3 regions of the Paenibacillus sp. FSL R10-2782 genome follow, and region 1 is predicted to be linked to each of the others. Evidence: riboswitches for the same ligand, from Rfam matches in the RefSeq annotation. Region 1 holds a riboswitch; each other region holds the start of a gene.

Region 1 (10,019 bases):
AATGCTGTCAAACGGTGGCATGGTAGACGGTGTAAGGCTATTGGGGAGAAAAACCATTGATTTAATGCGCACCAATCATCTGAATACAGCCCAACTATCTGATTTTACGAATTCATATCATACAGGTTATGGTTACGGACTGGGCGTGCGCACATTAATTGATAAGGCGGCTGGACATGCAAACAGCTCTATTGGAGAATTTGGCTGGACGGGAGCAGCAGGCACTTGGGCTTCTATAGATCCAAGCGAGCAGTTCTCCGTCGTTTATATGCATCAGCTGGCCCCAAATATGGAAGAATACCATCATTTGAGGCTTCGTGCAGCAGCTTATAGCTGCTTGTAAAAGTGAGATTATATATAACGATTTAATCTTTGTCAGTACCGATTCTAGTTAATAAGGACCAAGTTTTCTCCAAAACCTAAACTATTCTTTTCCACATGTCGAAATAAAACGTAGGTATAAGGATTTTGCGAAATTCTTAATTTTAAGTTTCGAAATGGGAGGGAATTAGATTTTGAAGAATAGGTGGTCTGGTTTTCTGGCGTTGGTCATCCTGATCTCAAGTTTTACATCATATGCAGGGTTTGCATTCGCGGCTGATCCGGTGCTTTCCAAGATTGTTCTTTCCTCTAACGAGGTAACTGTGCAGCAGGGCGATACATCTGCGATAACGGCTACGGCTGTTTTTAGCGATGGGACAACCTCAAATGTAACTGTAAGCACGGATTGGAAAAGTGATAATACCGCTATTGCTACGGTATATAACGGTACGGTTTCAGGTAAGGGCGAAGGGGAAGCAACTGTGGTTGCGACCTATAAAGATAAGATACAATCGGTTCAGGTACATGTAACGAAAAAGGTTAAGGCGCTCACATCCAGTGTGCAAAGTCTGAGCTTGCGTTCAAGCGGCACAGGACAGGTCGATCTGACAGCGACGTACAGTGATAACACGACAGCTCAGGTATCGGGTGATGCGACTTGGACCTCGGATAATCAAAAGGTGGCTACTGTTGTTAACGGATTGGTTACCGCTCAGGGAGCAGGTACAGCCAATATTAAGGCTGTATACGGTCAACAAACCGTAACGATTGCTGTGCAGGTGGAGCAGGTTAAGCGTCTGGATGCCAGTTCATCAGAAGTTTCTCTTTTGTTGAAGGATACCGAAAAGGTAAAATTGACAGCGACCTTCCCGGATGGAACGGTGCAGGATGTTACTGAGTCCGCCGAGTGGAGCTCCAGCAATGCAGCCGTAGCGGATGTGCTGAAAGGCACCATTACTGGCTACAGCGCGGGTAAAGCGACGATTACAGGTAAATACGGTACGATGTCTGCTACCATTTCAGTGGATGTCGATCAAACGAATAAGCTGAAAGCTAGCGAATCCAATATTTTTCTCCGATTGGATGAATCCAAGAAAATACAGGTTTCCGCTGTTTACCCGGATGGAACGGTAACGGATGTTACAGACAAAGCTGCTTGGACATCAAGCGATGAGAAAATTGCGACGGTGAATAAAGGAACGATTATGGCAATTGGAGCGGGTTCAGCTACGGTGACCGCTAAGTATGGTGATAAGACAGTTTCGATTAAAACGGACGTTGAAACCTCCAGATATCTCGATTTGAGTGAGGACAAGCTGAGCCTGAGCGCCAAGGAAACCAAAAAGCTCAAGCTGACCGCTACGTATGTAACAGGTACGGAAGAAGATATTACAAGCAAGGCAGATTGGAAATCCAGCAATGAAGATATTGCATTTGTCAGTAAGGGCGAAGTAACGGGCTATAAAACAGGTGAGGCCACGATCACAGCTTCCTATGGTGGCAAAACGGTCACAGCGAAGGTATCTGTGAATGTGCCTGGTGACCTGTCCCTGTCCTCCAAAACAGCAACGATTGATATTGATGAGGATTATGTTGCTACTCTGACCGCTACGTATGCGGATGGTCGTAAGGAAGATGTGACACAGGATGCAGAATGGACTTCAAGTGCGGAAGATGTTGCTTCCGTATCCAAAGGAACAATTACGGGTAAAGCAGCGGGTAAGGCGGTTGTTACCGCCACTTATAATGGCAAAAAGCTGACCATTAATGTACAAGTCGGTCTCGTAGACCGTTTGGAAACAGACACACGCGTGATTGCGCTTGGTGCCCAGGAAACGAAGCAGTTGAAAGTAGCAGGCGTCAAGAGCGGCGGTACAAAAACAGATGTAACCAAGGATGCTACCTGGACTACCAGCAATGTGAAGGTGGTCGAGGTTAGCGAGGGCTTGATCAAAGCGAATGGCAGTGGCAAGGCTACTGTTACAGCTTCTTATGGCAAGCAAAGCATTACATTTACAGTAGAAGTGGATGTAGCGCAACAGATTGAGGCGGATGCTATCGCGTTATCGCTTAAATCCGGGGATCAAAAAACCATCGCAATTGTGGTCAAATCCAGTGATGGCAAAGAAAAGGACGTTACGGCCCAAGCCGAATGGAAAACGATGAATTATAAGGTAGCTACAGTCAAAAAGGGCCAGGTTACCGCGGTAGGCTACGGTAAAACCAATATTCAAGCGAAGTTTGGCGGGAAATATATCACCGTACCTGTGGATGTCGATACGCTTAAATATTTGCAAACCGACGAAGTCTCGTTGAATTTGAAAGTAGGACAAGTAGCTAAGGTTACGGCTACAGCTACGTATAAGGATGAGTCGGAGAAGGATGTATCCAAGCCAGCAGTCTGGTCCTCGTCCCGAATTATTGTTGCTACAGTCAAAGATGGCAGCATTAAGGCACAGGGTAAGGGTAAAGCTGTAATTACCGTGAAATATGCAGGAAAAACAACGAAGGTACAGGTGAACGTTCAGTAGGAAAAAAGGGGTGTCCCAAAAGCCATGGAAATGGCAATGGGGCGCCCCTTTGCTATGGAGAAGGATTTTCGTTGGCACTCAGATGGACGCTTCGTGAACGGACCGTTGTTGCAATCGCTGTGGTGCCCAGATTTTTACTATTCCCCTTAGTGGTGAAAATCCGGGCACAAAGGCGACCACTTTCGCTTTTCCACAATCGTTCCGTCCTCTCCGCTTCTTTAAGCGAAAAAGGTTCTACAATCCTTCTAAAATCAATCAAGCCGCTCTTTGGTAAAATGGATGTGTCGAGCAAGCATTTCACCTTAGAAACTACGACTTATCCTTCTTGGCTGGTATGTTGCGCGTAAGCGACTCCGTCAGACGCTTGCCGGTCGGCGTTTGGGCCAAGCCGCCTTTGGCGGTCTCGCGGTGCTTGGACGGCATTGCGCTGCCGACTTCGAGCATCACGTCGATGACTTCGTCAGACGGGATGGCGCTGCGCACACCCGCCAGAGCCATATCCGCGGCGGCAAGCGCGGTCACGGCTCCCAGCCCGTTGCGCACGATGCATGGAATCTCCACGAGTCCGGCGACGGGGTCGCAAATCAGGCCGAGCGTGTTCTTGAGCGCGAGGCCTACTGCATGGATGGCCTGCTCTGGCGTACCGCCGCGCAGCTCGACCATGGCACCTGCTGCCATCCCGATGGCTGAGCCAATCTCGGCCTGGCAGCCTCCCTCCGCGCCGGAGATGAAGGAATTGTTGGCGATGACGTAGCCAATCGCTCCAGCGGCGAACAGTCCGCGCACCATATGCTCGTCATCCCAGCCAAACCGCTCCTGCGCGCTGATGAACACGCCGGGGATGACCCCGCATGAGCCTGCGGTGGGCGTGGCGACAATGCGACCCATGGACGCATTGACCTCCGACACGGAGAGGGCGTACGCCATAGCGAGTGCCGAGGCATCGCCGGAGCAGGTTTCTCCTGCGCGCAAATATTCCGCCAGGCGTTTGCCATCGCCGCCCGTCAAGCCGCTGCGGGATACGGTGTCCTGTGTCTGTCCGCGATGAACGGCCTCCTTCATGACTTCATAATAATCAGACATTTGGCGGAAGATTTCTTCCTCCGGTGTGTTCGTCTCTTGTACCTGTTCCTTGATCATCAAGCGACCAATCGTAGTGGATTCCTCGGCGCACAAGGCACCTAATTCATGCAAATGGCTAAACCGCATCGGATTCAGCTCCTTTTTTCAAGTTAATCATTCTGATTTCATACATATAAGGCAAAGCCCGCAGCTCGGCAATTAATTCAGCAGAAGCCGGGCTATCGGTTTCAATGGCAGTGAGCGCTTCGCCATCCCGACCTTTGCGATCCACGTGCATATAGGCAATGTTAATGTCAGCCGCGCCCAGCGCTGAAGTCACCACGCCCAATGTTCCGGGCTTATCCGAGTGGAGAAGCACCAGCGTAGGCAGTTCTCCGGTTAGATTGACCCGAAATTCGTTGAGCTGCTGAACATGAATGTTTCCGCCGCCGATCGAGGAGCCTAGCAGCGTACGCTGATCTTCATCCTTCCATAGCTCGAAGCGAACGGTGTTCGGATGGGGGGCGGGCAGTCCGCTGACAGCGAACTCTACTTCCATCCCGGCTTGATCTGCACATTGCTCGGCATCCGGGATCCGGTAGTCGTCTGTATCGTAATTCAGCAGTCCGGCGATGAGTGCCAGGTCTGTACCGTGTCCCTTGTACGTATCGGCAAATGATCCGTACAGCGTCATGCGGGCACGGTCAGGCTGCACACCTAGCCAGTGCCGGGCAACACGTGCGAGCCGCACCGCGCCTGCGGTATGCGAGCTGGAGGGTCCGGTCATAGCCGGACCAATAATGGAAAATACATCCTTAAAACGCATGATGTGGCCCCCTGTATGTTTGAATACCATAAGTATATGGTGCTGCCGCGCCTTTGCGCGGGTGTGACGGTTTCTAATGCTGACGCAGCATGTAAGCACAAAAAAGACAGGATAAGGAAATTTCCCTTATCTCTGTCCTGGTTACCTGAGAGTTTCGTGCGGTGTAATACCGCCTTACCCCTTGGGTGGCTTGCGCTCTCTCCAGAGTTGCGTCAGATGACGATACATGGACCTGAGAGATTATCCGCCAGCCGGGTGCTGACGTCTTGCTCCTTCGGTGCTGCCGGGATGTAATTCCCAGACAGACTCTCCCGTCATCTTCATTCGCGTATACCGTTCAACATTTCCTCCTAAGCGTAATGTATGCCATGCCCGGTGTCAATCACTGGCTGAGATTTTACAAAATCAGGTGTCTTCTCAATAAAAAAGATTAAATTTTACATAATTATGGATGAAAGCAGGAAGGAATTAGAAGGTTGATAGCTAATCTGATAGAGGACAAGCTAATTTATGGAATAATAGGAGGGGCATTTACGTATGGTAAAAGGTTTCAGGTTCACAAGTTCCCGCTTGAAAAGAATGCTGCATCTGGCGGCAATGGTATCACTGCTGATAGGAATTTTTGTTCCATTCGGTCAGGTCAATGCAGAGGGCGCATTGACGGTAGCGGAAGCGCTTCAGAGCCAAAGCAGCGGAGGTACGGTGACGGTAGAAGGCTACGTCGTCGGACATGCCACCGGATCGAAAACGGCTAATTTCTCTGCCCCGTTTGCCAACGATTTTAACGTACTGATTGCGGATCAGGCGAGTGAACGCAATACGTCTAATCTGTTAAATGTACAATTGACATCTGCGTATAGAGGACCATTCGGGCTGTCAGGCCATCCTGAGCTCATCGGCAGCAAAATTCGCGTGACAGGTACGCTGGGTGCCTATAACAATTTTGGTGGAGTGAAAAGCCCAAGCGCTCTGGAACTGGCAAATGGAAGCGATCCTGGGAATCCTGGCGAGCCTGGTCCTGGTACCCCAGGTCAACCCGGTACGACATTGCCGGATGGAAAAGGCAAAAAAGTGCTGTTCGATAATACGCACGCACAGACAGCCGGAGCGGCGGATTGGGTTATAGATGGAGCCTTTTCCGATTTTGCGGGTGGGCTGCGTAATGCTGGTTTTACCGTGGACCAGTTGAACCGTTCCATCCCTTTTACCTATGGCGAGCAGGCTATAACGTACGACAAGCTGCGCCCATATGATGTGTTCATTATTGGCGAAGCCAATGTTGCCTTTAAGGCATCCGAGCAGGCGGCTTTGGTGCAATATGTGAAGAATGGAGGCAGCATTTTCTTCATTTCGGACCACTATAACGCCGACCGTAACAAAAACCGTTGGGATTCCTCCGAGGTTATGAACGGCTACCGCCGTGGAGCCTATTCCAATCCTGCTAAAGGTATGACAACAGAAGAAGCTGCATCACCAGCGATGCAGGGATTAACCAGTTCCGACTGGCTGGCGACGAACTTTGGCGTTCGTTTCCGCTACAATGCGCTCGGTGACGTGAATGCTACCGATATCGTAGCCGCAGATCAATCCTTCGGCATTACGAAGGGTGTACGTTCGATTGCGATGCATGCTGGTTCTACATTGGCGATTATGGATCCGACCAAGGCTAAAGGAATCGCTTATATCCCTACAGGCACGAAAAAATGGGGCAATGCCGTGGACCAGGGTGTCTATAACGGAGGGGGCCGTGCTGAAGGACCTTATGCTGCTATAGCCAAGGTAGGTCAGGGCAAGGCAGCGTTTATCGGTGATTCTTCGCCAGTTGAGGATGCCACGCCGAAATATGTACGTGAGGAAAACGGACAGTCAAAGAAGACGTACGATGGCTTCAAGGAAGTGGACGATTCCACCTTCTTGGTACAAACCGTCCAATGGCTTGCATGGAAGCAGGACTATACGAAGCTGTCCGATGTGACGGGTCTGACACTGGATCAGCCAACACAGCTGCTGCCGTTCGAGGAGCCTGCGGCTTCTACGGAACCGCAGGCTGAGCCCTGGGCTGCTCCGGCAGCGGGCTACAAATGGTACGATCCAAGAACGTTCAAGTCCGGCTCCTATGGAGCGGCTTCGTAAGCAGCGAAGTGAGCACAATTTGAGCTGGACCAGCCAGTCGCTTGATCCCTTTAAGGGGGTCAGGCGACTTTTTTGGTGCTGAAAATTAGCTTGTGGTTGGTTATTTCATTACATTTTGTGCCAGAAACAGCATTGAATCCACTGATGAGCATGGGTAAGCAAATTGAGGAAAATCTCGATTATCATGCGACTCTCTCCACGAAGAAGAAAAAGGTGCGTGTGCTGGAACTGGATAACCGGATGGACCTTGCTATTGTGCTGACAGAACGTTCAGGCTGGCGGCAGCTCTGATCAAGCTATGTGTAATGAATGCTAATGAGTACGAACTTCCAGCCTGCGTGCAAGCACCGACATGCTGTAATTAACAGCGAAGTACAGGAAGGCGGCGAATAGCAGAGCCGGAATGACGAAGGACTGATTTTGACCTCCGACAATCTGGATGTTATGCGTCAGCTCCGGCAGACTGATAATGACCGCGAGAGAAGTATCTTTGAGCAGGGAAATGAACTGGCTGACGATGGGCGGCACCATACGGCGGAGCGCTTGGGGCAAAATGATATGCCATAACGTTCTGGAGTAGCTCAGCCCGGAGGACCGTGCGGCTTCGATCTGTCCTTTATGAACGGAGTTCAAACCGCTACGGACAATCTCGGCGATCATGGCACCCTCGAAGATCGACAGGCCCGTAATGGCTGCCCATTTAAGTGAAATGGAAAGACCAATGGACGGTAAGACCATACCGATGAAGAAGATAATGAGCAATAACGGAAGATTGCGAATCAGATCAATCAAAAAGGCCGCCATCTGTGAAATGACAGGTAAGCGCGTATAACGCAGGATGCCGAACACGATACCAAGCGCGAAGCTGAACATGATGGAATAAACGGAGACCTCCAGTGTTAGCAGGAAGCCCTCCAGTATAAAACGCACATTAGGCCATACAAACAAGCCGCTGAAATCCATACGGGCTTCCCTCCTTAGGATATTCTGGACAGACGACGCTCCATATACAGGACAAGAAAGCTAAGTGGAACCGTCAAGGCAAGGTATAGCAACGCTGTGATGGCATAGACGGTGATGGGCATAAAGGTATCCGAGTTAATCAGATCCGAATAATACATCAGGTCCAATCCGGCTACTATGGCCAGTACGGAAGAGTTTTTGACCAGATTGATGAACTGGTTGCCAATCGCAGGCAGTACAATTTTAATCGCTTGCGGCAAAATAATACTGATCATCGTCTGGTTGTAGCTCAGCCCGGAGGAGCGTGCGGCTTCAAATTGCCCCTTTGGTACGGACTGGATGCCGGCACGTATCGCTTCTGCAATAAAGGAGGCGGTGTACACAGTCAAGCCAAGCGTTCCAGATGTAAATCCGTCCAAGGGAACACCCAAAGTGGGAAGTCCCAGATAAAAGAACAACACAACGATCAGCAACGGTATATTACGAATGACCTCTACATAGACAGTTCCAATCCAGTTCAGCCATTGAAAGGGCGCAATTCGGAGGATAGCAATGATCGCCCCCAGAATAAAGCTTCCGATCAAGGCAATGACACTGGCTTGAACGGTATGAAGCAAGCCTTCTCTAAAGCGGTCGCCGTGGTCGAAAAGTACGTTGATATCAAAAGTAAGCATCTGCGGATGGCACCCCCATTATTCGGGTTTAACCCCAAACCATTGCTCGTGGAGCTTATCGTATTCACCGTTGCTTTTCAGTTCCTTGAGCGTATCGTTAATGGCTTGCAGCAATTCGGTTTGTCCCTTCTTCACTGCAATGCCGTAAGGCTCCTCTGTGAAGTTCCCGCCTACGAGGGTATAATTCGGGTCTTGCTGTTGCATGCCGAGCAGAATAGAGTTATCGGTGGTCAACGCCTGCCCTTGACCTGCCTTGAGTGCGTTGAATGCATCCTGGTAGTTTTCGAACTCCAGTATAGTCGCTTTGGGTGCTTTTTCGCGGATATTTTTGGCGGAGGTGGAGCCTTTAACGGCGAGTACCTTGGTAGCGGGGGTTAGGGACTCCAGACCGGTAATCGGGCTTCCTTTTTTCACGAGCAGGGATTGCCCGGCGTTAAAGTAGACATCGCTGAAATCGACCTGCTTTTTACGTTCGTCCGAAATGGTCATGGTTGCGATAATGGCGTCGATGTCCCCGTTTTGCAGCAAGGTGATTCGTGTCTTGGATGTGACTTCCTTCAATTCAAGCTTGGTTTCGTCTCCAAAAATATGTTTGGCTACCGCCTTGGCAATGTCGATATCGAAGCCTTCTACTTTCCCGGTAGCTGGGTCCTTCAGACCAAACAGCTTGGTGTCGTATTTCACACCAACAACCAGCTTGCCACGCTGCTTGATGGCTTCCAGCCCGTTGGCTGCTGCCGCCTCATTCCCCGACGTTGCCGTTCCTTGCTTGCCTCCACAACCAGCCAAAACGAGTAGACAGGACAGCATAAGCAGCATAAGGGCACACCATGAATATCTTTTTCTCATTTGAACAATCCCCTTTCGATTAAAGGTCTGTTTAATGGTGAATCAGACGGCTCAGGAACAGGCGCGCCCGCTCTTCACCCGGATTCTGAAAAAACTCGGCAGGCTGACTGTCTTCTAAAATCTGTCCTTTGTCCATGAAAATGACGCGATCCGCTACTTCACGGGCAAAGCCCATTTCATGAGTCACAATGACCATGGTGATGCCCTGATGGGCGAGCGAACGCATAACATCCAATACCTCCCCGATGGTTTCGGGATCAAGTGCGGAGGTAGGCTCGTCAAACAGCATGATCTTTGGATTCATAGCGAGGCCACGAGCGATAGCAACCCGTTGCTGCTGCCCCCCGGACAATTGGGCGGGGTAGCTCTGTGCTTTTTCCTCGATCCCAACACGCTTCAAATAGGTGATGCCTGTTTGGGTAGCCTCTTCCTTGGAGATGCCCAGCACCTTCATAGGTGCGAGTACAATGTTCTCAATCACTCTTTTATGGGGATACAAATTGAAGTGCTGGAATACCATACCGATATTGCGCCGGAAGGCGTTAATATCAATCTTTTTGTCATGTACAGGTATTTCGTTGACGATCAGCTCTCCGTCCGATATAGTTTCCAGACGATTGATGCAGCGTAGCAGGGTGCTTTTACCCGAGCCGGAGGGTC
Region 2 (10,019 bases), 2.2 Mb from region 1:
TAACCCATCCATTCTGCGTCTGGTGAAAATGGTTATTGATGCCGCTCACCGTGAAGGACGTTGGGTTGGTATGTGCGGCGAAATGGCAGGGGATACAACAGCAATTCCATTGCTGCTGGGTCTGGGACTCGATGAGTTCAGCATGAGTGCCACTTCCATTCTGCCAGCACGCAGTCAAATTTCGAAATTGTCCCGCGCGGATATGGAGAAACTGGCTGCAAAAGCTTTGGACATGCAAACAGCCGAGCAGGTTGTTGAATTGGTTCAAAGCATTGAAGGCTAAGGAAGGGTATCACATTTTCAAAGGTTATATCTTTTTCCAACAAAAAGTGCTGTCTACATACAGCGGCCGGTATCTAATAGATACCGGCTTTTTTGTATGCCCAAAATTTAAGTTTGCTTTTAGCTGCATGAGCAATTCAATATAGGCTTGCGAGCTGCAGTTGCTTCGTCCAGTCGCGTGACTGGAGTGGTATACGGAGCATTCAGCACCAATTCAGGCGTTTCCTCCGCTTCCCGCGCAATTTGGATCATCGTGTCGATGAAGGCATCAAGCGTCTCCTTGCTTTCCGTTTCGGTCGGCTCGATCATGATACATTCCTCTACATTCAGCGGGAAATATATTGTAGGTGGATGGTAGCCGAAATCGAGCAATCGCTTGGCAACATCAAGCGTACGCACTCCGAATTTCTTTAAGCCGCGCCCAGACATCACAAATTCGTGCTTGCAATACCCCGGATAAGGGATGTCAAAATGCGGAGCCAATCGGTGCATCATATAATTGGCATTGAGTACGGCACATTCGGATACCCGCTTCAAGCCATCAGGACCGTAGCTGCGGATATAGGCATAGGCACGGACAAGAATACCGAAGTTGCCATAAAAGGCTTTGACCCGTCCGATAGAATCTCCCTGTTCTCGGTCCCAACGGTACGTGCCCTGTGGATCACGCACGACAAGCGGCTTGGGCAAATACGGAATGAGCCGCTGCTTTACCCCCACAGGTCCCGCGCCGGGCCCGCCTCCGCCATGTGGGGTACTCATCGTTTTGTGCAAATTGAGATGCACCACGTCAAAGCCCATATCCCCAGGGCGGGTGATCCCCATAATGGCGTTGGAGTTCGCGCCGTCATAGTAGAGCAGGCCACCCGCTTCATGCACAATCGCGGCAATGTCAGCGATTTGCTTTTCGAACAGCCCGAGCGTGTTCGGGTTGGTCAGCATAAGCGCAGCGGTGTCGTTGCCTACGGCTTGACGCAGCGCGTCCAGATCCACCAGCCCCTGTGGTGTGGAGGGGAGGGTTATCGTTTCGAAGCCTGCCACAGTGGCGCTGGCGGGGTTCGTTCCATGCGAGGAATCCGGCACGAGCACCTTGGTACGCCGCTCACCACGCGCTTCGTGGTAGGAGCGAATCATCATCAGCCCGGTCCATTCGCCATGGGCGCCCGCGGCGGGCTGAAGGGTGACGGCATCCATGCCAGTTAACGCGGCCAGATCGTTTTGAAGCGTATGGAGCAGCGCCATGGCGCCCTGGATGCTGTCCTCCGGCTGGTACGGATGGATTTTGGCGAAGCCTGCATAACGGGCGACATCCTCGTTCACCTTGGGGTTGTATTTCATCGTACAGGAGCCGAGTGGATAAAATCCGTTGTCCACGCCAAAATTACGCCGTGACAGTGCGGTATAATGTCGAATAACGTCTACTTCGTATACCTCGGGCAATGCCGCAGGCTCGTTGCGCTGCGCATAATCCGGCAAAAGCTCTGCTACTGGACGACGGGGAACATCGCATTCAGGCAGGGAATAGGCGATACGGCCCGGTCTGCTCAATTCAAAAATGAGCGCCTGCTCATGTTTTTTCTTCTGATTTTGACTGGATTCGACTTCTGGATTCGGTGTTCCCTGATCCTGTCCTGTAGTATGCGTCATAGCAATCCCCCCAAGATGTGTACGAATTGATCGATCTCTTCCTTTGTCCGTTGCTCTGTCACGGCAATCAGGATGTGACCTGCATATTCCTCATAATTCCGGCCCAAATCGTAGCCGCCGATAAAGCCAGCAGCAAGCAATCCGGCTTGCAGTTTATTCATATCCGTACCCTCAGGCAACCGAAGGGCAAACTCGTTAAAGGTGGGTGCGGTAAAGGAGGCGGTTACGCCCTTCAAGCCGAGTAATTGCTCCAGTGCGTAGCGGCTTTTGTGCAGGTTTAGCTCGGCTACTTCCGCGATGCCCTGTCTACCCATGACGGACAAATACACAGAGGCAGATAAAGCGAGCAACGCCTGATTGGAGCATATGTTAGAGGTGGCCTTCTCCCGGCGGATATGCTGCTCCCGTGCCTGCAAGGTCAGCACGAAGCCGCGTTTGCCGTTGCGGTCTGTGGTCTGGCCCACAATACGGCCAGGGATGCGGCGCATATGCGCCTGTGAAACGGCAAAGTAGCCGCAGGTCGGGCCGCCGAGGGAGGAGGAGATGCCAAGCGGCTGCGCGTCTCCTACGACAATATCCGCACCCTGCTTGCCGGGTGCTTCCAGCAGGCCTAACGCCAGCGGATTGGCGCTTACGACCATAAGGCCCTTGTGGGCATGGACCAGGTCAGCCATCGGCTTCAGATTTTCCACGGCCCCGAAAAAATTAGGGCTTTGGACCAAAACAGCCGCCGTCTGTTCCGATATGGCTACCGCTAATGCTTTCACGTCGGTTACACCGTCTGCACAGCCGATTTCCACGATATCTAAATCCAGCCCGCGCGCATAAGTAGCCAGCACCTGGCGTGCCTCTGGATGGACGGTCCGCGATACGATAAGCTGCTTGCGGCGGGTGGCAGCGGCGGCCAATGAGCCTGCTTCTGCCAGCGCAGTCGCTCCATCATACATACTGGCATTGGCTACAGCCATGCCTGTTAATTCGCATATATACGATTGGAATTCGAAGATGGCTTGCAGCTCGCCCTGGCTTACCTCCGGCTGGTAAGGAGTGTAGGCCGTATAAAATTCCGAGCGCGAAGTGATATGCTGGATGACGGATGGAATATGATGATCGTAAATCCCTGCGCCGAGAAAGCTGGCGTGCGTGTCTGTATTGGCATTTTGCCCGGCCAGTCCGGATAAGTGGCGGGTTAAGGCTCTTTCGTCTAGCCCAGAAGACAGGGGAAGCTCCCCCTCATACCGGATCGCCTCAGGAATATCGCTGAATAGATCGTCGATAGACGATGCGCCGACCGCGCGTAGCATTTCCGCTTGATCCTGTTCAGTCATGGGAAGGTAACGATGTTGTTTCATTGGGTCTGGCTCCTTTCAACCAACAAATCGTAAAAACGTAGAACGATTAACAAATGATTAATAAACGATTGCGAACGGGGTAGCGTTAGTAACGGATCACGATAGTTATAGTAAGCCGAGCATTTAAATTAGCGTGGACGTTTATAAAAGGGCGCTGCTACCACCTCGGCACGCAGGCGCTTGCCACGAATCTCGACCCCCAGCGGTGTGGATAGGGAACTGAAACGGCAGTCCACCAGAGCCAAACCCAGATTACGCTTTAAGGTGGGCGACTGGGTTCCCGTTGTGACCTCGCCAATGTGCTGTCCTTCCGCAAAAACGGGATAATGGGCACGCGGTATGCCGCGGTCGAGCATTTCCAGTCCGATCAGCTTGCGCGGAATACCTTGTTCTTTCTGACGTTGCAGGGCCTCTCTGCCGATAAAATCTCCCTTATTCAGCTTGACGAAGAAGCCTAAACCAGCTTCCAGTGGGGAAATGGTAGCGGACAACTCCTGCCCGTACAGCGGTAGCCGCGCTTCGAAGCGCAGCGTATCCCTGGCTCCAAGTCCGGCGGGAACCAGACCATACGGTTCACCGATGCGAAGCAATCCGTCCCACACTGCCGGTGCATCCACCGCAGGCACATAAAATTCAAAGCCGTCTTCCCCCGTGTATCCGGTGCGGGAGACGAGCGCTTTTGCCCCGAACAACTGCACATCCTCATTGAATCGGAAGGATGCCAGCTTCGTAATGTCCGTGTCTGTCACGGCTACGGCAATACGAGCAGCTTCAGGTCCTTGCAATGCCAGCAGTGCTACCGCATCTGATACGTTTTCCAGATGAACGGATGCAGGAGCATGGCGAAGCAGCCAATCCCAATCCTTGTCGATATTGGAGGCATTCACAACGAGCATGTAACGCTCCGACCCTTTACAGTAAACAAGCAGGTCGTCTACTACACCTCCATCCGGGTAACACAGGAGCGAGTATTGGGCCTGACCTGGCTCCAACTGACTGACATCGTTCGTCGTTACCTGTTGCAGAAATGCTTCGGCTTCCTGGCCTTCGACCAAGAATTCACCCATATGCGATACATCGAACAATCCCGCACGTTGTCGGACGGCCTCATGCTCCTTTTGAATGCCACTGAACTGTACAGGCAGCTCCCAGCCGCCAAAATCAATGCAACGAACCCCCGGCAGCGTGCCGTAGGACGAATACAGCGGCGTTTTTCGCAAGTTAGTCATTTTTCCACTCCTATCCGGTGTGATCAGCTAAACAAAAAAGACAGGCCGAAAAAAACGTATGAACGGCAGTCCACACACTTTTTTTCAGCTCTGTCCTTGATACCTGAGAGTTACCCCGGTGCGTACCAGGTTTCCCCTTGGGTGATCCGCCTGTATGGCGAATGCTCTCCAGAGATGCGTCCGGCAGAGGTCCTTTTGCCTGAGAGATTCACCTGCGATGCAGGTTTACTCCTTCGGCGCTGCCCTTGGATCAGCTATATGCCATCCGGTCCTGCCGGTAACAGCTTGATTCCACTCGCTTGCTACCTTGTTTTCACAAGTGGCAGCAGCTATGCGAGTTTTTGGCAGTCTCTCCCTCCACGTTCATCCGCGTTTACAGTTATCGGGTATTTCCAAAAGCACTTGTTATAACCCATTAATACGCAAATTTATTCGAAATGTCAACAAAAATGTCATGAAAAATATTATTAAAAACATTTTATTCATAAATAAGGATATGTAAGCGTTTGTTATATCCTGTCGTATTTTTAATTAAAACAACATATGGAGGGATATGAAATATTTTTGTTAGTATTATTGACATAATAGTTCTTCTTGTCATAATCTTAACCTGTCATAGATGGGTAGGCGAAACAATGTAATCCATATGGAAGCGAGGCGGAGCAGGATGAGTGAAGTGAAGCAGCAATTGTGGTACACGGAGGAACACGAGTGGGTTCAGCGCACAGAGGATGGAACGGTACGAATCGGTATCACGGACTTTGCACAGCATCAGCTGGGGGATATCGTTTTCGTGGAGCTGCCTGGGGAGGGAGCAACGATTGAGCAGGGGGCAGAGATTGGTACTATTGAATCGGTAAAGACAGTATCCGACCTGTTCGCTCCGGTGACGGGAACGGTGTTGAAGGTGAATGAAGAACTGGAAACCACGCCTGAACTGGTAAACGAGTCTCCCTATGAAAAAGGCTGGATGATCGAAGTGGAGATTGGAGAAGATGTAGAGGAAGCACTAAGCAAGCTGCTGTCTGCGGATCAGTACGAGCAGTTGACTGCCAATGAGTAATAATGGGGCAAATTAGGTTGGATAACTGAATAAGAGTGGCGTTTGTCCGCTCGGTTTTGTATAAAAATAGTCGCGATGATTGGGCATAGCGGCTATTTTTTGCTGTCTTTTTTGGCAAGCGTAATTACGTGTTTTTTCCTTACTTAGAGGTTATTCCTTGTACAGAAATGGTATAGATGACGCATGGTTTCTCGATTAAATTCTAACGTTACAGGCCATATTAAGAGGAATTATGCCTAATGATTTCGCGCCTGTTTATCTTAAATTTAAATGTTGTCATCAACGTTCATGACGAAAGTACGTTTTCATTTCGTTGATGAAGATAGCGTTGTCATTTAGTATGAATTTTAAGAAAAGGTAGTGATGCTTTTTACCTATAAGGAGGATATGAATATGAGCACAGTGGACGCAAAGTCCAATTCAAACGGAGGCGCACGCGTTGCCGTACAGCGTTTTGGTCGTTTTCTCAGTGGTATGGTTATGCCCAATATGGGAGCTTTTATCGCGTGGGGATTGATCACGGCACTTTTTATTCCGACCGGATGGTTCCCAAATGAGGGTTTTGCACAACTGGTTGATCCGATGAAAAATTATTTGCTGCCGCTGCTGATCGGTTATACGGGTGGCACCATGATTCACGGACAGCGCGGAGGTGTGATCGGGGCCATTATGACGATGGGTGTCATTGTCGGGGCGGACATTCCGATGTTCCTCGGCGCGATGGTAGCGGGTCCGTTGGCTGCATGGATATTGAAGAAGTTCGACAAGGCGATTGACGGCAAAGTTAAATCAGGCTTTGAAATGCTGGTCAATAATTTCTCGGCAGGGATTATCGGGGCGATTTTAGCGCTGCTTGCCCATGTGGCAATCGGACCGTTTGTACAAATTATCAGTCAAGTGTTGTCAGCAGGGGTACAGTTCCTCGTAAACGCAGGGCTTTTGCCGCTCGTCAACCTCATTATTGAGCCCGGAAAAGTATTATTTTTAAACAACGCATTGAACCACGGAGTATTAAGTCCGATTGCGCTGGAGGAAGCTTCAAGAACAGGCAAATCCGTTTTGTTCATGCTTGAATCCAACCCTGGACCGGGGCTCGGTATTTTGCTGGCCTACTGCCTGTTTGGTAAAGGCTCTGCGAAGTCGTCGGCTCCCGGCGCGGTCATCATTCACTTTTTCGGCGGGATTCATGAAATTTATTTCCCTTATATTTTGATGAAGCCGATTCTGATTCTTGCTGCTATAGCAGGAGGCGTGGTGGGAACCTTCTGTTTCATGCTGACAGGTGCCGGACTAGTTGCAGCACCTTCACCGGGCAGTATCATCGCTTATTTCCTGATGACACCAAAAGGCGGATATTTGCCAATGCTGAGCGGTGTGATTGCTGCTGCGGTCGTATCATTTGCTGTTGCTGCTGTGTTACTCAAGACAGGTAAGCAAAAAGAAGAGGGTCTTGAGGAAGCGGCCTCCCGCATGAAGGATATGAAAACTCAAACTCAAAGTAAGGCTGCAGGCGAAAATGCCACTGTAACGGAAGATAACCGCGAAGCTGATCGGGCTGCGGGGATTGTCGAAGTTCAAACGCTCAAGGATAAATCAGATGTGAACAAGATCGTCTTTTCCTGTGATGCAGGTATGGGCTCAAGCGCTATGGGCGCCTCGATTTTACGCAAAAAAATGAAGCAGGCGGGTGTGGATGTTACGGTAACGAACACGGCAATCAGTGAGATTCCGCAGGATGCGGATATTGTTATTACGCAAAAAACGTTGACGGACCGGGCTAAAACGGTGGCTCCAAATGCCGAGCATATTTCTATTGATAATTTCCTGAAGAGTCCTGCATACGAAGCGCTGGTGGAACGTCTGAAATCCGATTCTTAATCCCCTGGAGTATTCAGGCCGCCTTGTATGCAGTTCGTGTGTTCTGCGGAAGGGATGAGCTTGGGAAGGAACGGTATCGCTTATGAATATTACGAAACGACAACGTGACATCGTGGAATACCTTCTGGAGCAGTCCCAAGAGGTAACGGCTGGGGAAATTGCCACGAAGATTAATGTCAGCACAAGGACGGTTCACCGGGAACTCAGCGCAGTCGAGCATTGGCTAGCGGCTCATGAGGTAAAGCTGGAGAAAAAATCAGGGATTGGTATCTATGTGGATGCCGACCCGGCTCAGCTTGTATGTCTGCGGGAGCAATTGATGCATACGAAGTCGGACGAATATTCGGCTGAGGAGAGAAAGATTGTAGTCCTCTGTATGCTGCTGGATTCACAGGATCCGATCAAGCTGCTGGCGCTGGCTGCTGATTTGAAGGTCACGGTAACTACTGTCAGTCATGATCTGGACGAATTGCAAGACTGGATTGGGGAACGGGGACTTGTGCTTGTGCGCAGACGTGGGTACGGCGTCGAGATTACAGGCCGGGAGATGGACAAAAGACGGGCGATTTCCGAGCTGGCTCTAGAGTATTTGGATGAATCGGATCTGTTTTCCAGCCGTGAGGAGCTTCGTCCTGTGACACGTGTCGCTGATAAGTTGCTGGAGATGATTGGCAGAGAGAACCTGCTGACCGTGGAAAATGCCCTCTGGCAGCCCCATGAGAAATGGCTGAAAAGCATGGTGGAAAGCAAGTATATGGAGCTGTTGATCCAAATTTGCGTTTCGCTGGCACGTCTGCGACTTGGATACGTTGTGGATCACCGTCCCTCGTATTCCAAATCAGATTGGGATGAGAATATCATGCTGCGCACAGCTATGGTGGAACGCATATGCACTGAATTGTCAGAGGCGCTGGATATTGATTTTCCGGAGCCGGAACGATCTTATTTCAGATTGTTGTTCCGTGATGCCGAGGATCATTCCACCCGGCTGCTGCCGCTGGATGATCTCGTACTGCTGGAGTCGGTTCATGAGTTGATTCGTCGTGTGGAGGAAGAGACAGATACGCCATTGGCAGAGGATCGCGTTCTGCGTGAAGGACTGATTGCCCATATGGCTCCTGTACTCAAACGTTTGAAGGAAGGCAGATCCATCCGCAATCCTCTGCTCCAGCAAATCCGCAAGGATTACGGCAACTTGTTCGACTCGGTGAAGAAGGCTGCGGCGGACATGACAGAAATGGAAGTGCCGGATGAAGAGATCGGATTTCTCGTCATGCATTTCGGAGCTTCGCTGGAGCGGCTGCGACAATTGCGGCGGGAGGTGCGGGCCATCGTCGTCTGTACGAGCGGCATTGGATCCTCCAGGCTGCTGGCAACAAGGCTCGCCAAGGAGCTGCCACAGATCAAAATCGTGGATAGGGCCTCATGGTATGAGGCAGCGCGGATTCCGAAAGAGGATTATGATCTGATCATTTCGACGGTGGAGCTACCGCTTGAACCGGATCGTTATCTCAAGATCAGCCCGCTGCTGACGCAGGAGGAAAGTGATCGCCTGCGTCATTTTATCCAGCATATTACACTCAAGCACCCCAATGATCAGCAGCAGGAACAGTCCGTTCAGCCCGGTCAGGGGATGGAATGGCTCACTGGGCTGCGAAGAAGTATTGAGGAAATTGTACACATTGTACAGCAATTCCAAGTATATACGCTAGAAAATCAGGGGATGGATATGCAGGCTACCGTACAGGCTATCTGCATGCTGGAGGCGGGGCGGGGGAATATTACAGAGCCTTCTGTCATTGCTGCACAACTTATGGAAAGAGAGCGCCAGGGTAGTCAGGTGATCCTTGATACCTCCATTGCTTTGTTTCATACGCGTAGCCACTATATTCGCCAGCCTTCGCTTACCCTGTATAAGCTGGCAGAGCCGCTGCTGGCGGATGCAGGCGAACAGGTAGATTGCGTGCTGCTTATGCTGGGACCTCGTGAACTGCCGAGAGAAAGTCTGGAGGTATTGAGCGAGATTAGTGCATTACTACTTCGGGAAGACATGGTTACGCTACTGAAACACGGTAGCCGTGAGCATATCTCCAATTATATATCGAGTGAACTGGCTGAATTTTTTCACAGTAAATTAGGGACAGGGAGGAACCTACCGTGAGCATTATGACGATAGACAAAGTAAAAATGAACGCAACCGCCAAAGATAAATATGAGGCGATTCGTATGGCTGGACAAATCCTGCTGGATGCGGGACATATTACAGGTGAGTACATTGACAAGATGCTGGAACGCGAGGAGATCGTGTCCACCTATATCGGGAACGGGCTGGCTATTCCACACGGCACGAAGGAATCCAAGACGTTCATTCAATCGACAGGTATCTCGATCATTCAGTTCCCGCAAGGTGTAGATTTTGGGGAAGAAAAAGCATATATGGTGATCGGCATCGCAGCACAAGGCGGCGATCATATGGAGATTTTGACGAGTATCGCTGTGGTGTGCGCCGAGGAAGAAAACATGGACAAACTTCGCAACGCGGTAACCCCTCAGGAAATTATCGATCTG
Region 3 (10,019 bases), 2.0 Mb from region 1:
ATCGCCATCATGCCCATCAGGATTTGCAGTTCAGTAATATTCTGCGGATCACGGGTAAAAAGTGCTTCGAGTGCGTAAGGTTTGTCGGCCTGTACAATGACATCGACCCAGGAGGCTGGAATATCGGTTCTCGGCAGTTCGTCCACGATTTCGTTGACCTGCACGATCACGATCCCATCCTTGAAAGCGGCCGCTTCTACGATCGTCGGAGTTTCTTCCGTATTGTTTCCGGTATACAGATTGCCCTCGCGATCTGATTTGTCTGCCGCTACCAGCACCACATCTGGAATAAGGTCAATGAAGAGGCGTCCGAACAATTCCAAATACGTATGGATGTCACCGAGCTTAAGCGTCCCGTCATCAATCATTTGCGCTACACGCAGGCTTTGGGAGCCACTGTAGGAGAAATCCAGCTTCCCGGCGATGCCTTTCTCGAAAATATCCAAATGTTCAGGTCTTGAAATGCTGGACATAATCATATGCAGGTCATGCACCTTGCCAGAATCGACTTCCAGCAGCTTCTGGGAAAGGAAGGACGCTTGCTTCTGGTTATCTCCTTCCAGTACGACCTTCGCACCTGGCTCGATTAGCGCCTCCAGCAGGTCGACGATTCGGGAGGAGTCGATGTATTTTCCGTCCAGCCACTTTTCCACCTTTCCTAACTTTTCCTGCTTTTTATCACGTTTTTGTGACCAGGATCGCAGTACTTTATTCATTCTTCTTGCTCCTTCCATTTTCTAATCAGATACTGAGTCGCTTCCAAACCGATCTCGTCCACAGATATTTGCCGGGTATCCTTATGGGCTTGCTTGGCAAGTGTGGAAAGAGTATGACCCGGCGGCATCTCGATGAAACAGTCAACTCCCGATTCGACGCAGACAGCCGCCATATCCATCCACCGGACGGGATATGCTACGTTTAGGGCAAGGTCCTCCGCAATTTTTTCCTTGGCTGTCGTCTTTCTCCCCGTATGATTCATCAAATATGGTATTTGAGCGTCCCGCATGGAAAAAGTGTGCATTTTCAGCAATAGCTTATTGGCTACCTCTGACATCAGCGGGGAGTGTGAAGGAATCGGAACCTTCAGAAGCACTGTCTTAGCGGCCCCAAACTCCTTCGCATGCATAAAAGCTTTATTTATCCCTTCCAATGAACCGGATATGACGATTTGCTGCTCTGCATTCATATTCGAGAGGTAGACAGGCATCGCCTCGCTATGAGAAAGATCCACGGCTTGTTGAACCTCTGCCTTCGTAAGCCCAATAATCACACCCATTCCATATCCTTCAGGAAAGGCTTCTTCCATCAACCGGGCACGGAGCCATACGATCCGAAGCGCATCCTCGAACGAGAGAACTCCCGCGATGACCGCCGCAGGAAATGCACCAATGGAATGCCCTGCCACAAATTGGGGACGGATCCCCTGCTCGATCAACCGGTAGGCTATTGCCGTTTCCTTAACGAAGAGTGCCGTCTGAATCCAGACCGTTGAGCCCATAGCCTTCTCATCATCACGCAGTTCAGTTCCGATGATACTTGTTGCCTTTTTCACATACTCGGGCACATCCTGGAGCATTCCAGGAACCTGTGACCCCTGGCCGGGAAATGTAAAAACGATGTTCAGAATCTCACCACCTTTAGCGGATTCATTTTCTTACATTGTCAATTGTAATAAGTGAGCAAATACCTGTAAAATATATATATTCACATATGATTGATAACCTAATGGTTATAAAGGAGCTACTCCATAATGGATTATTTACAGCTTAAGTATTTTCAAGTGACCTCGAAGTATGAACATGTCACACGTGCCGCGAACGAGTTGTTTATTTCACAGCCTGCCTTAAGTAAAATGATTCGAAACCTGGAGACGGAATTGGGTGTGCAGCTATTTGACCGCGAAGGAAAACATATCGTGCTGAATGAATACGGCAAGAAGTTCCTGAAAAGAGTGAATCAGTCGCTCTCAGCGCTAGAGCAAGGCATATCCGAAGTCAAAGAAATGAAGAACGAAAAGATTGAGGTCATCACGTTATACGTCGCCGTCGGCTCTATGCTATTGCCCAACCTGGTTGGTAAGTTTCGCGATCTCTACCCTCAAATTAGATTCAACCTGACCCAGCACCCTGCGATGGTGAAGAAAGGACTGGCGTACGATTTTGCGATTACGTCCGAAGAGTTGGCAGACAACGAACATGCGATCCTGCTGGAGGAGGAAATTTTGCTTGGCGTACCAAAATCTCACCCTCTGAGTTCTCAGGACACCGTATTCCTGAAAGATCTAGAGCATGAGAAGTTTATCAGCCTTACACCTGGAAATTCGCTTAGGAAGACAACAGACCGCTTTTTTACCCACGTCCCTTATGAACCGGACATCATCTTTGAAAGTGATGATCCGGCTACGGTAAGAGGGTTGATTCAGACAGGACTTGGCATCTCCTTTATTCCTTCTATCCTGTGGAGGAACGTCGTAACCGAAGACATCAAGCTGCTTCAAATCAGGGAGCCTCGATGTATGCGAACAATCTATCTGTCCTATCCTACTGGGGAACTGCACACCGATATAGAGAAATCGTTCTTCGAATTCATCATTAGATTTTTCCAGGATATTGCCCAGCAGTGACGATTTAGATACCTTTTGTCATAATAACTGACTTATTGCTTTATCATTCTTCGGATTAGTAGGATCAATATCTTTAGAATATTTAATTTCTATACATGCTTCGTTTCAAATTTTTTGTTTTTGGTTAAGGCATTTGCACATAAATGGATAACCGATTCATATGATGGAGCTATACCATTCACAACTTGTTCAGCAGGTAGACCATCTCAGACAGCAAGGAGGGAAATGACGTGAAGACAGTGCGATGGCTGGTGTTATGTCTTGCTTTCCTCACTATGATTAGTGGTTGTAGCGCCCCTCTGTCCTCTGAAAGTCGTTCATCTGGTAGCAATTTGCCAAACCGTAAAAAGATATCGCTTACATTATGGTACTGGAACCGTTCTATTGATGATGAGCTACTCGCTCGTGCCGAAAAGCAGTTTCCCGACATTGAACTGAACACCCAAAAAATCGGCGGTGATTTCAAAGCCAAGCTCAAGACAACTCTGGCAGCCCGTTCCGGGGAACCGGACATCGTAGCTTTGAACGACTGGATGGTAGAGTTATTTCCTAGTGCGGATCGTTTTTATGATTTGAGAACACTGGGAGCCGATCAACTCAAGGATCAGTATTTGGAGTGGAAATGGAATCAGGGCATCACCCCTGATGGCAAAATGATTGCCTTTCCCATGGACACAGGCCCTACCGCCCTCTTCTATCGTAGCGATCTCTTTGAACAGGCGGGTCTGCCCAGTGATCCTGAAAAGGTCAGTGCTACGATTCGCACATGGGACGGCTATATGGCCGCCGGAGAACAGCTTCAGCAAAAGTTCGGAAACCGTTCGTTTTTAGCTGACAATATTGTAAACGTTTACAATCAGATGCTTGCCCAAAATACGGACCTGTATTTCAAGCCGGACGGCAGCTACATCGGTAATCAATCTCCTCATATCCGTTTGGGCTGGCAAACCGCCGTGGCTTTTCACAAAAAGCATCTACTCGCCAATGCGGATGGCTGGACCCCCGAATGGAATGCTTCGGTCAATAACGGAAAAGTTGCCTCTTTTGTAGGGGCAATCTGGATGAAGCAGGTTCTCACGGAGGCCGCGCCGGATACTGCGGGCAAATGGAGAGTCGCCCGTGCCCCTGGAGGGGACGGCAATTTGGGTGGATCTTTCATTTCCATCCTCAAATCCAGCAAACACCCCAAAGAAGCCTTTGAAGTCCTGACCTGGCTTCAAAACCCGGAGCACCAGTTGGAAGCCTACCAAAAAATCGGGCTGTTCCCATCCACTCCTGGCGTCTATGACGATCCTGCCATGGAGACACCCGAACCTTTCTTTGGCGGTCAGGCCACCGGACTGATCTTTGCTGCCTCCGCACGTAATGTCAAAAGCAGCTATTTCGGCGAGCGTTATCCTGTCATTCACGGCATTGTGACACGTCGCCTTGCCAATGTCGCCAAGCAGGATGCCGATCCCGATGCATTATGGACGGAAACGATGGACCGAATCGAACGGGAATTACAGCGGTAAAAAATCAAAAATTTAAAAAAGGCGTGTGGTCAATATGCTGAAAGAAATATGGAAGCACCGTGCCGTATATGCCGCAATCTCGCCGTTTTACCTGCTGTTTGGCATCTTCGGCTTGTTTCCGATTGGCTTTTCAATATATCTGGCGTTTCACAAATGGGATGGCATCGGAGATATGACCTATAACGGCTGGGGTAACTTTCGCTACCTTGTGACAGATAACGAATTTTGGCAGGCTGTGGGCAATACCTTTGCGATCTGGGTGTATTCAACGATTCCGATGCTATTTTTTGCACTGATTATTGCCTTCCTGCTTTATGCACCCTTTGTCAAAATGCGTACCCTGTGGCGGGTCGGATTTTTTCTGCCGAACGTGACATCCATTGTGGCGGTTGCCATCATCTTTGGCGCTTTATTTGCCAATAATTTCGGATTTCTCAATTACCTGCTGCAACTCCTGGGCTTGCCTATGATTCAGTGGCTTAATGTGCCGTGGGGTATCCAAATCGCCGTTTCCTCCATGGTTGTATGGAGATGGACCGGCTATAACGCGATCATCTATCTGGCAGGACTCCAGAGTATTCCGCATGTGCTGTATGAGGCTGCGAAAATAGATGGAGCAACCGGAGCGCAGGCCTTCTTTCGCATCACCATTCCCATGCTGCGTCCAGTCATCCTGTTTACCGTAATTACGTCTACCATTGGCGGAATGCAGTTGTTCACCGAGCCGCAGGTGCTGGTCGGTAATGACGGCGGCGCCGGAGCAAGTGGCATGACCATTGTGTTGTATCTGTATCGTGAATCGTTCATTAACAATTATTTTGGATATGGCGCAGCCGTTGGATGGGGCATGTTCCTCATTATTGCCCTGTTTTCCATCGTGAACTGGAAACTCGTACAAGGTAAAAAATAACGGCAGGAAGGGGGCTCTACAACATGATGCAGGCACGTGTAAAATCCGTTATTTTATATACCGGGCTGTTGGCGGGAATGATCCTGTCGATGTTTCCTTTTTACTGGCTGATCGTCATGGCTACCCGTACAACTTCGGACATCTATCGTTTTCCGCCGCAGCTATGGTTTGGAAGCCACTTCTGGAGCAATGTGACAAGAGTGTTGCAGCAGATTGATTTTGCCGGAGCCTTTTTTAATACGCTTTTTGTAGCCAACTCCGTTACCCTGTTGGTGCTGTTTTTCGATTCACTGGCCGGTTTTGCATTCGCTAAGTTTGATTTTCCGGGCAAAAAAGCATTATTCATCATTCTGTTGGCTACCATGATGGTCCCTTCCCAACTGTCGCTTGTCCCCTCCTTTGTCATGATGGCCGCCTTTGGATGGGTGGGCACGTTCAAAGCGCTGATCATTCCGGGGATGGTAAATGCCTTCGGCATCTTCTGGATACGCCAATATGCAGAGGAATCCATTCCAACGGAGCTGCTGGACGCGGGGCGTATGGACGGATGCAGCTTTTTTCGGCTGTATTGGAATGTGGCGCTCCCGATTCTACGTCCTGCGTTCGCTTTTCTCGGCGCATTCACCTTTATAGGAGCATGGAATGATTATTTATGGCCGTTAATCGTATTAACCGATGAGCGCAAATTTACGCTCCAGATTGCGCTGTCCCAATTAAACGGTATTTACAATACGGATTATGCGATGGTCATTGCTGGCACCCTGTTGGCTGTACTGCCACTTATCATTTTATTTCTTTTCATTAGCCGCCAGTTTATTTCCGATCTTGCCGCCGGAGCGGTCAAAGATTAGATTTACTGAGCCAGCTTTATCCTGCTCTAAAACGCAAAAAGGGAGTGTCCTCCCAGCCTGTAATGGCTGAGGGACACTCCCTTTCGTTATCCTGGCAAATGTTCTTGCAGAGTCAATATTCTTAAATCCGGATATATCGGACTTTACGATCTGACTGTTTGTCCATTTTCTTCTATGTCTATGGCTGCTCCTGCACTGGCACCTGCGAGTATTCCCTTTTTCTTGTTGGGATACAGGGAATCCATATAGGTACGGGTTTCTGCAACTACAATTCCCGACAAGCCAAGCAATGCAATCAAGTTCGGGAAGGCCATCATGGCGTTAAAGATATCTGCCAGTAACCAGATCGCATCCAGCTTAATAAACGCGCCTCCGGCAACCAGCGCAATGAACAGATAACGGTACGGTTTAATCCATTTGACACCCAGCAAATATTCAACACAGCGTTCTCCATAGTAGTTCCAGCCAAGCATCGTGGTGAACGCGAACATAATCAGAATGATTGTGAGCAGTTCCGCACCAAGCGGGAATGCGCTGGAGAAAGCTTGCTGCGTCATCAAGCCCGCATCGGTAGGACCGCTCCATACGCCACTAACCAGCAGCGTTAGCCCGGTCATTACGCAAATAATCATCGTATCTATAAACACACCTGTCATGGAAATCAGCCCTTGCTCCGCAGGCCATTTGGTTTTGGCGGCTGCGGCTGCAATCGGTGCGCTTCCCAATCCGGCCTCGTTGGCAAAAATCCCTCTGGCTACCCCGCTGCGCATCGCCAGCATAATCGTAGCTCCGGCAAATCCACCCGTCGCAGACGTCGTGGAAAATGCCGAATGCAGCACAAGTGCGAGTGCGGCAGGAATCTGATCGGCGAACCGAATCAGTACGATCATACAGATCAACACGTACAAGCCTGTTTTGAAGGGGACAACTTTGGTCGATACCTTGGCAATGCTCTTGAGCCCTCCAATAGTAACGAGTCCCGTAAGGGTAGCAATAATCAATGCCGTTACAATTGGCGGAACACCGAAGCTGTTTTCGGTTGAGGATACAATCGCTTTGACCTGAGGAAATGTTCCAATCCCGAACAGCGCCACCAGCATCCCGGAAAAGGCGAATAGCATCGCCAACGGTTTAAAGCGGCGTCCAAGCCCTTTTTCAATATAATACATCGGGCCGCCGGAAAATTGTCCATTCCGATCCTTCACCCGGTATTTTACTGCAAGCACACCTTCCGCATATTTCGTCGCCATCCCGAAAAAGGCTGCAACAACCATCCAGAACAGGGCGCCTGGTCCTCCCAGTTTTATCGCTGTCGCGACGCCGACAATACTTCCTGTACCTACTGTAGCTGCCAGCGCCGTACTCAGGGCCGCAAAGCTGCTAACATCCCCGCTACCCTCATTTGGAGCCTTGCCGATCAGCTTGATCGCCAGAGGCAGGCGGAAAACCTGCAACATTTTCAAACGTATGGTCAGCCACAGACCTGTTCCCATAACGAGAATAATCAGTGGAGCCCCCCATATCCAACTGCTAATTGTCTCTAACACATGTACCAAATTCATTTCAACCCGCTCCTCCAGCATATTAAAAAACAAAAAAGAGTCAAATCCGCTGATTCGACTCCTGGAGAGGTTAAAGGCACGAAAAAATACAACCATCTTGTGCAGGATTCAGCCACTAACAGCTCATAAAAAAGCCTAGGGCATCCCCTGTCACAGGTTATTCGCGTCTCTGTCCTTTTGCCTGAGAGTTTAAGCAGATGATATCTGCGGTGCACCTTCGGCGCCCAATTAAGGGTCTCTCCAGAGTTCTGTCCGTTTACGGTCCCGCTTGTTGCTGTAATCAGCCCAAGCACCTGAGAGTTTTGCCCCTTCGGTCGGAACTTACGTTCCATCTCCCGCAAACATCAACCAGACATATGAAATTGTTTTTTATTATACAGAAAACTTTCAGCTTTTTACAAGTGAAAAATTTGTGAAGTTGTTCCGTTTTTTTAGGACGAGCCTATAAAATAAGAGCGGGCGCAGCCAGATTCATCCTCATGATGTTCTTCGCCGCACCCGCCCCCAGACCATATCGGGTTATATTCAGTTAGCTTGGATTACAGTTCTTCGCCGTTAGTGGCAATTACATTTTTGTACCAGTCAAAAGAATCCTTCTTGGAGCGCTTCAATGTTCCATTACCGTCATCGTCCAGATCAACATAAATAAATCCGTAACGCTTGGACATTTCGGAAGTAGACATACTCACAAGGTCGATAGGCCCCCAGCTAGTGTAACCAATCAAATCCACACCGTCCGCAATCGCTTCCTTCATTTGGGCGATATGCTGGCGCAAATAATCAATGCGATAGGTATCGTGAATGGAGCCGTCTTCTTCCACCTTGTCATATGCACCCAAGCCGTTTTCCACGATGAACAGCGGCTTTTGATAGCGGTCATATAATGTGTTCAGCGTAACACGCAGGCCGATCGGATCAATCTGCCAGCCCCAGTCAGAGGATTGCAAATATGGATTTTTCACGCCACCAATCAGGTTCCCCGCTGCCTTCTCGCCTTCCGGACCTGCAGAGACGGTCAAGGTCATGTAATAGCTGAATGAGATGTAATCAACCGTGTTGTTTTTCAAAATTTCGGCATCGCCGGGTTCTGTGTGCAAAACAATATTATTTTCTTCAAAATAACGATTCATATAATTTGAATATTCCCCACGGGCATGTACATCCGTAAAGAACAGATTCATTTGGTTTTCATGCTGACTTTTCAGCACGTCCTCCGGGTTACACGTATGTGCATAGCTTTCCATACGAGCCAGCATACAGCCGATTTGAGAGCCAGGAATAATCTCATGGCCTCGTTTTGTCGCCAATGCGCTCGCCACAAACTGGTGATGCAGGGCTTGATAGATCGCTTGTTGCTTGTTATCTACACGGTCAATGACCACACCGCCACCTGTGAACGGACTCATCGTCATCACATTGATCTCATTAAAAGTCAGCCAGTATTTCACTTTATCCTTATAACGTGTAAACACCGTTTCGGCATAATTGACGTAGTGTTGTATCACTTCACGACCGAGCCAGCCATTATATTTCTGTGTCAGTCCTAGCGGTGTTTCGTAATGGGACAATGTCACCAGTGGCTCTATCCCATACTTGCGCAGCTCGTCAAATACATTATCGTAAAATTGCAGTCCTGCTTCATTCGGCTCCGCATCATCACCATTCGGGAAAATCCGTGACCAGTTAATGGACATGCGGAATACCTTAAAGCCCATTTCCGCAAATAATGCGATATCTTCTTTGTAATGATGGAAAAAATCCACACCCTCGCGCTTTGGAAAACGGGCATTTACCTTACCAGACAAAATGTCTTCGAGTCGCTCGGACGAAATCTCTATAGCATGATCGTTTGTGCGCTCTGCTTTGGGTACATAAGCAATCACGTCCGCACTGGACAATCCTTTTCCATCTACGTCAAAAGCGCCTTCCAATTGGTTAGCTGCGGTTGCCCCGCCCCACAGAAAGTTTTTCGGAAATCCTTTTAATGTCTTAGTCATAGTATGAGAGCCTCTTTTCTTTAGTTATTTTTGTATATCTTCAAAATAAATGCCATTTTGATGGCGCAGCTCATTGCTGATCTTCTGAACCTCTATGCTTAATGACTTCAATTCTTCGTAGCGGTCTTTGTCCTTTTCGGCAATGATCCGATAAAATTCCTGAGCCTCGTGAAACATGAAATGATGAGTTTCAGGAGCACTTATAGTATCTATTTCCTGAGTACGGACATCCATCACCGATACCTCCGTGATACCAGAAACACCACTGGAGATCATAGTGGCCTGGTCCCCGTAAATTTCAACACGGTTGGTGGTTACAGCATTTTTGGCCAGTTGGATCACCACTGTAAAATCGGGATACGACAGTAGGATCGGGCCGCCCAAATCCACGCCATTCTCATGCTTTTGGGCACGGTACAAGCCTGATGTCGGAGCTCCGAGCAAATCAATGGCAAAATACAGTGAATACACACCCAAATCCGTTAATGCCCCCCCGCCATAAGACAGAGAAAAAATATTAGGAGTATCTCCTGACAGCAACTGATCATACCGGGAGGAAAAT

The links. Region 1 has a riboswitch for glycine ahead of sdaAB (L-serine ammonia-lyase, iron-sulfur-dependent subunit beta). Riboswitches for the same ligand answer to the same signal wherever they lie in the genome.
Region 2: another riboswitch for glycine. It lies ahead of gcvT (glycine cleavage system aminomethyltransferase GcvT); the one in region 1 lies ahead of sdaAB (L-serine ammonia-lyase, iron-sulfur-dependent subunit beta).
Region 3: another riboswitch for glycine. It lies ahead of NST83_RS18670 (sodium:alanine symporter family protein); the one in region 1 lies ahead of sdaAB (L-serine ammonia-lyase, iron-sulfur-dependent subunit beta).

The regions. Positions count from the first base shown of each region.
Region 1 is NZ_CP151951.1:493,622-503,640, forward strand. It holds gene NST83_RS02240 (serine hydrolase domain-containing protein) at 1-343, shown strand, start outside; gene NST83_RS02245 (Ig-like domain-containing protein) at 516-2,852, shown strand; gene sdaAA (L-serine ammonia-lyase, iron-sulfur-dependent, subunit alpha) at 3,162-4,061, opposite strand; gene sdaAB (L-serine ammonia-lyase, iron-sulfur-dependent subunit beta) at 4,051-4,740, opposite strand; glycine riboswitch at 4,951-5,064, opposite strand; gene NST83_RS02260 (DUF6359 domain-containing protein) at 5,278-6,873, shown strand; partial or broken gene NST83_RS02265 (ABC transporter ATP-binding protein) at 6,994-7,122, shown strand; gene NST83_RS02270 (amino acid ABC transporter permease) at 7,186-7,836, opposite strand; gene NST83_RS02275 (amino acid ABC transporter permease) at 7,851-8,510, opposite strand; gene NST83_RS02280 (transporter substrate-binding domain-containing protein) at 8,529-9,359, opposite strand; gene NST83_RS02285 (amino acid ABC transporter ATP-binding protein) at 9,391-10,019, opposite strand, start outside.
Region 2 is NZ_CP151951.1:3,938,160-3,948,178, reverse strand. It holds gene ptsP (phosphoenolpyruvate--protein phosphotransferase) at 1-283, shown strand, start outside; gene gcvPB (aminomethyl-transferring glycine dehydrogenase subunit GcvPB) at 403-1,929, opposite strand; gene gcvPA (aminomethyl-transferring glycine dehydrogenase subunit GcvPA) at 1,926-3,281, opposite strand; gene gcvT (glycine cleavage system aminomethyltransferase GcvT) at 3,410-4,510, opposite strand; glycine riboswitch at 4,688-4,877, opposite strand; gene gcvH (glycine cleavage system protein GcvH) at 5,178-5,573, shown strand; gene NST83_RS17780 (PTS mannitol transporter subunit IICB) at 5,967-7,451, shown strand; gene NST83_RS17775 (BglG family transcription antiterminator) at 7,534-9,612, shown strand; gene NST83_RS17770 (PTS sugar transporter subunit IIA) at 9,609-10,019, shown strand, end outside.
Region 3 is NZ_CP151951.1:4,125,379-4,135,397, forward strand. It holds gene mdcA (malonate decarboxylase subunit alpha) at 1-716, opposite strand, end outside; gene NST83_RS18645 (acyltransferase domain-containing protein) at 713-1,552, opposite strand; gene NST83_RS18650 (LysR family transcriptional regulator) at 1,751-2,623, shown strand; gene NST83_RS18655 (extracellular solute-binding protein) at 2,854-4,137, shown strand; gene NST83_RS18660 (sugar ABC transporter permease) at 4,172-5,047, shown strand; gene NST83_RS18665 (carbohydrate ABC transporter permease) at 5,071-5,898, shown strand; gene NST83_RS18670 (sodium:alanine symporter family protein) at 6,042-7,460, opposite strand; glycine riboswitch at 7,620-7,714, opposite strand; glycine riboswitch at 7,732-7,808, opposite strand; gene NST83_RS18675 (glycoside hydrolase family 1 protein) at 8,000-9,457, opposite strand; gene NST83_RS18680 (Gfo/Idh/MocA family oxidoreductase) at 9,482-10,019, opposite strand, start outside.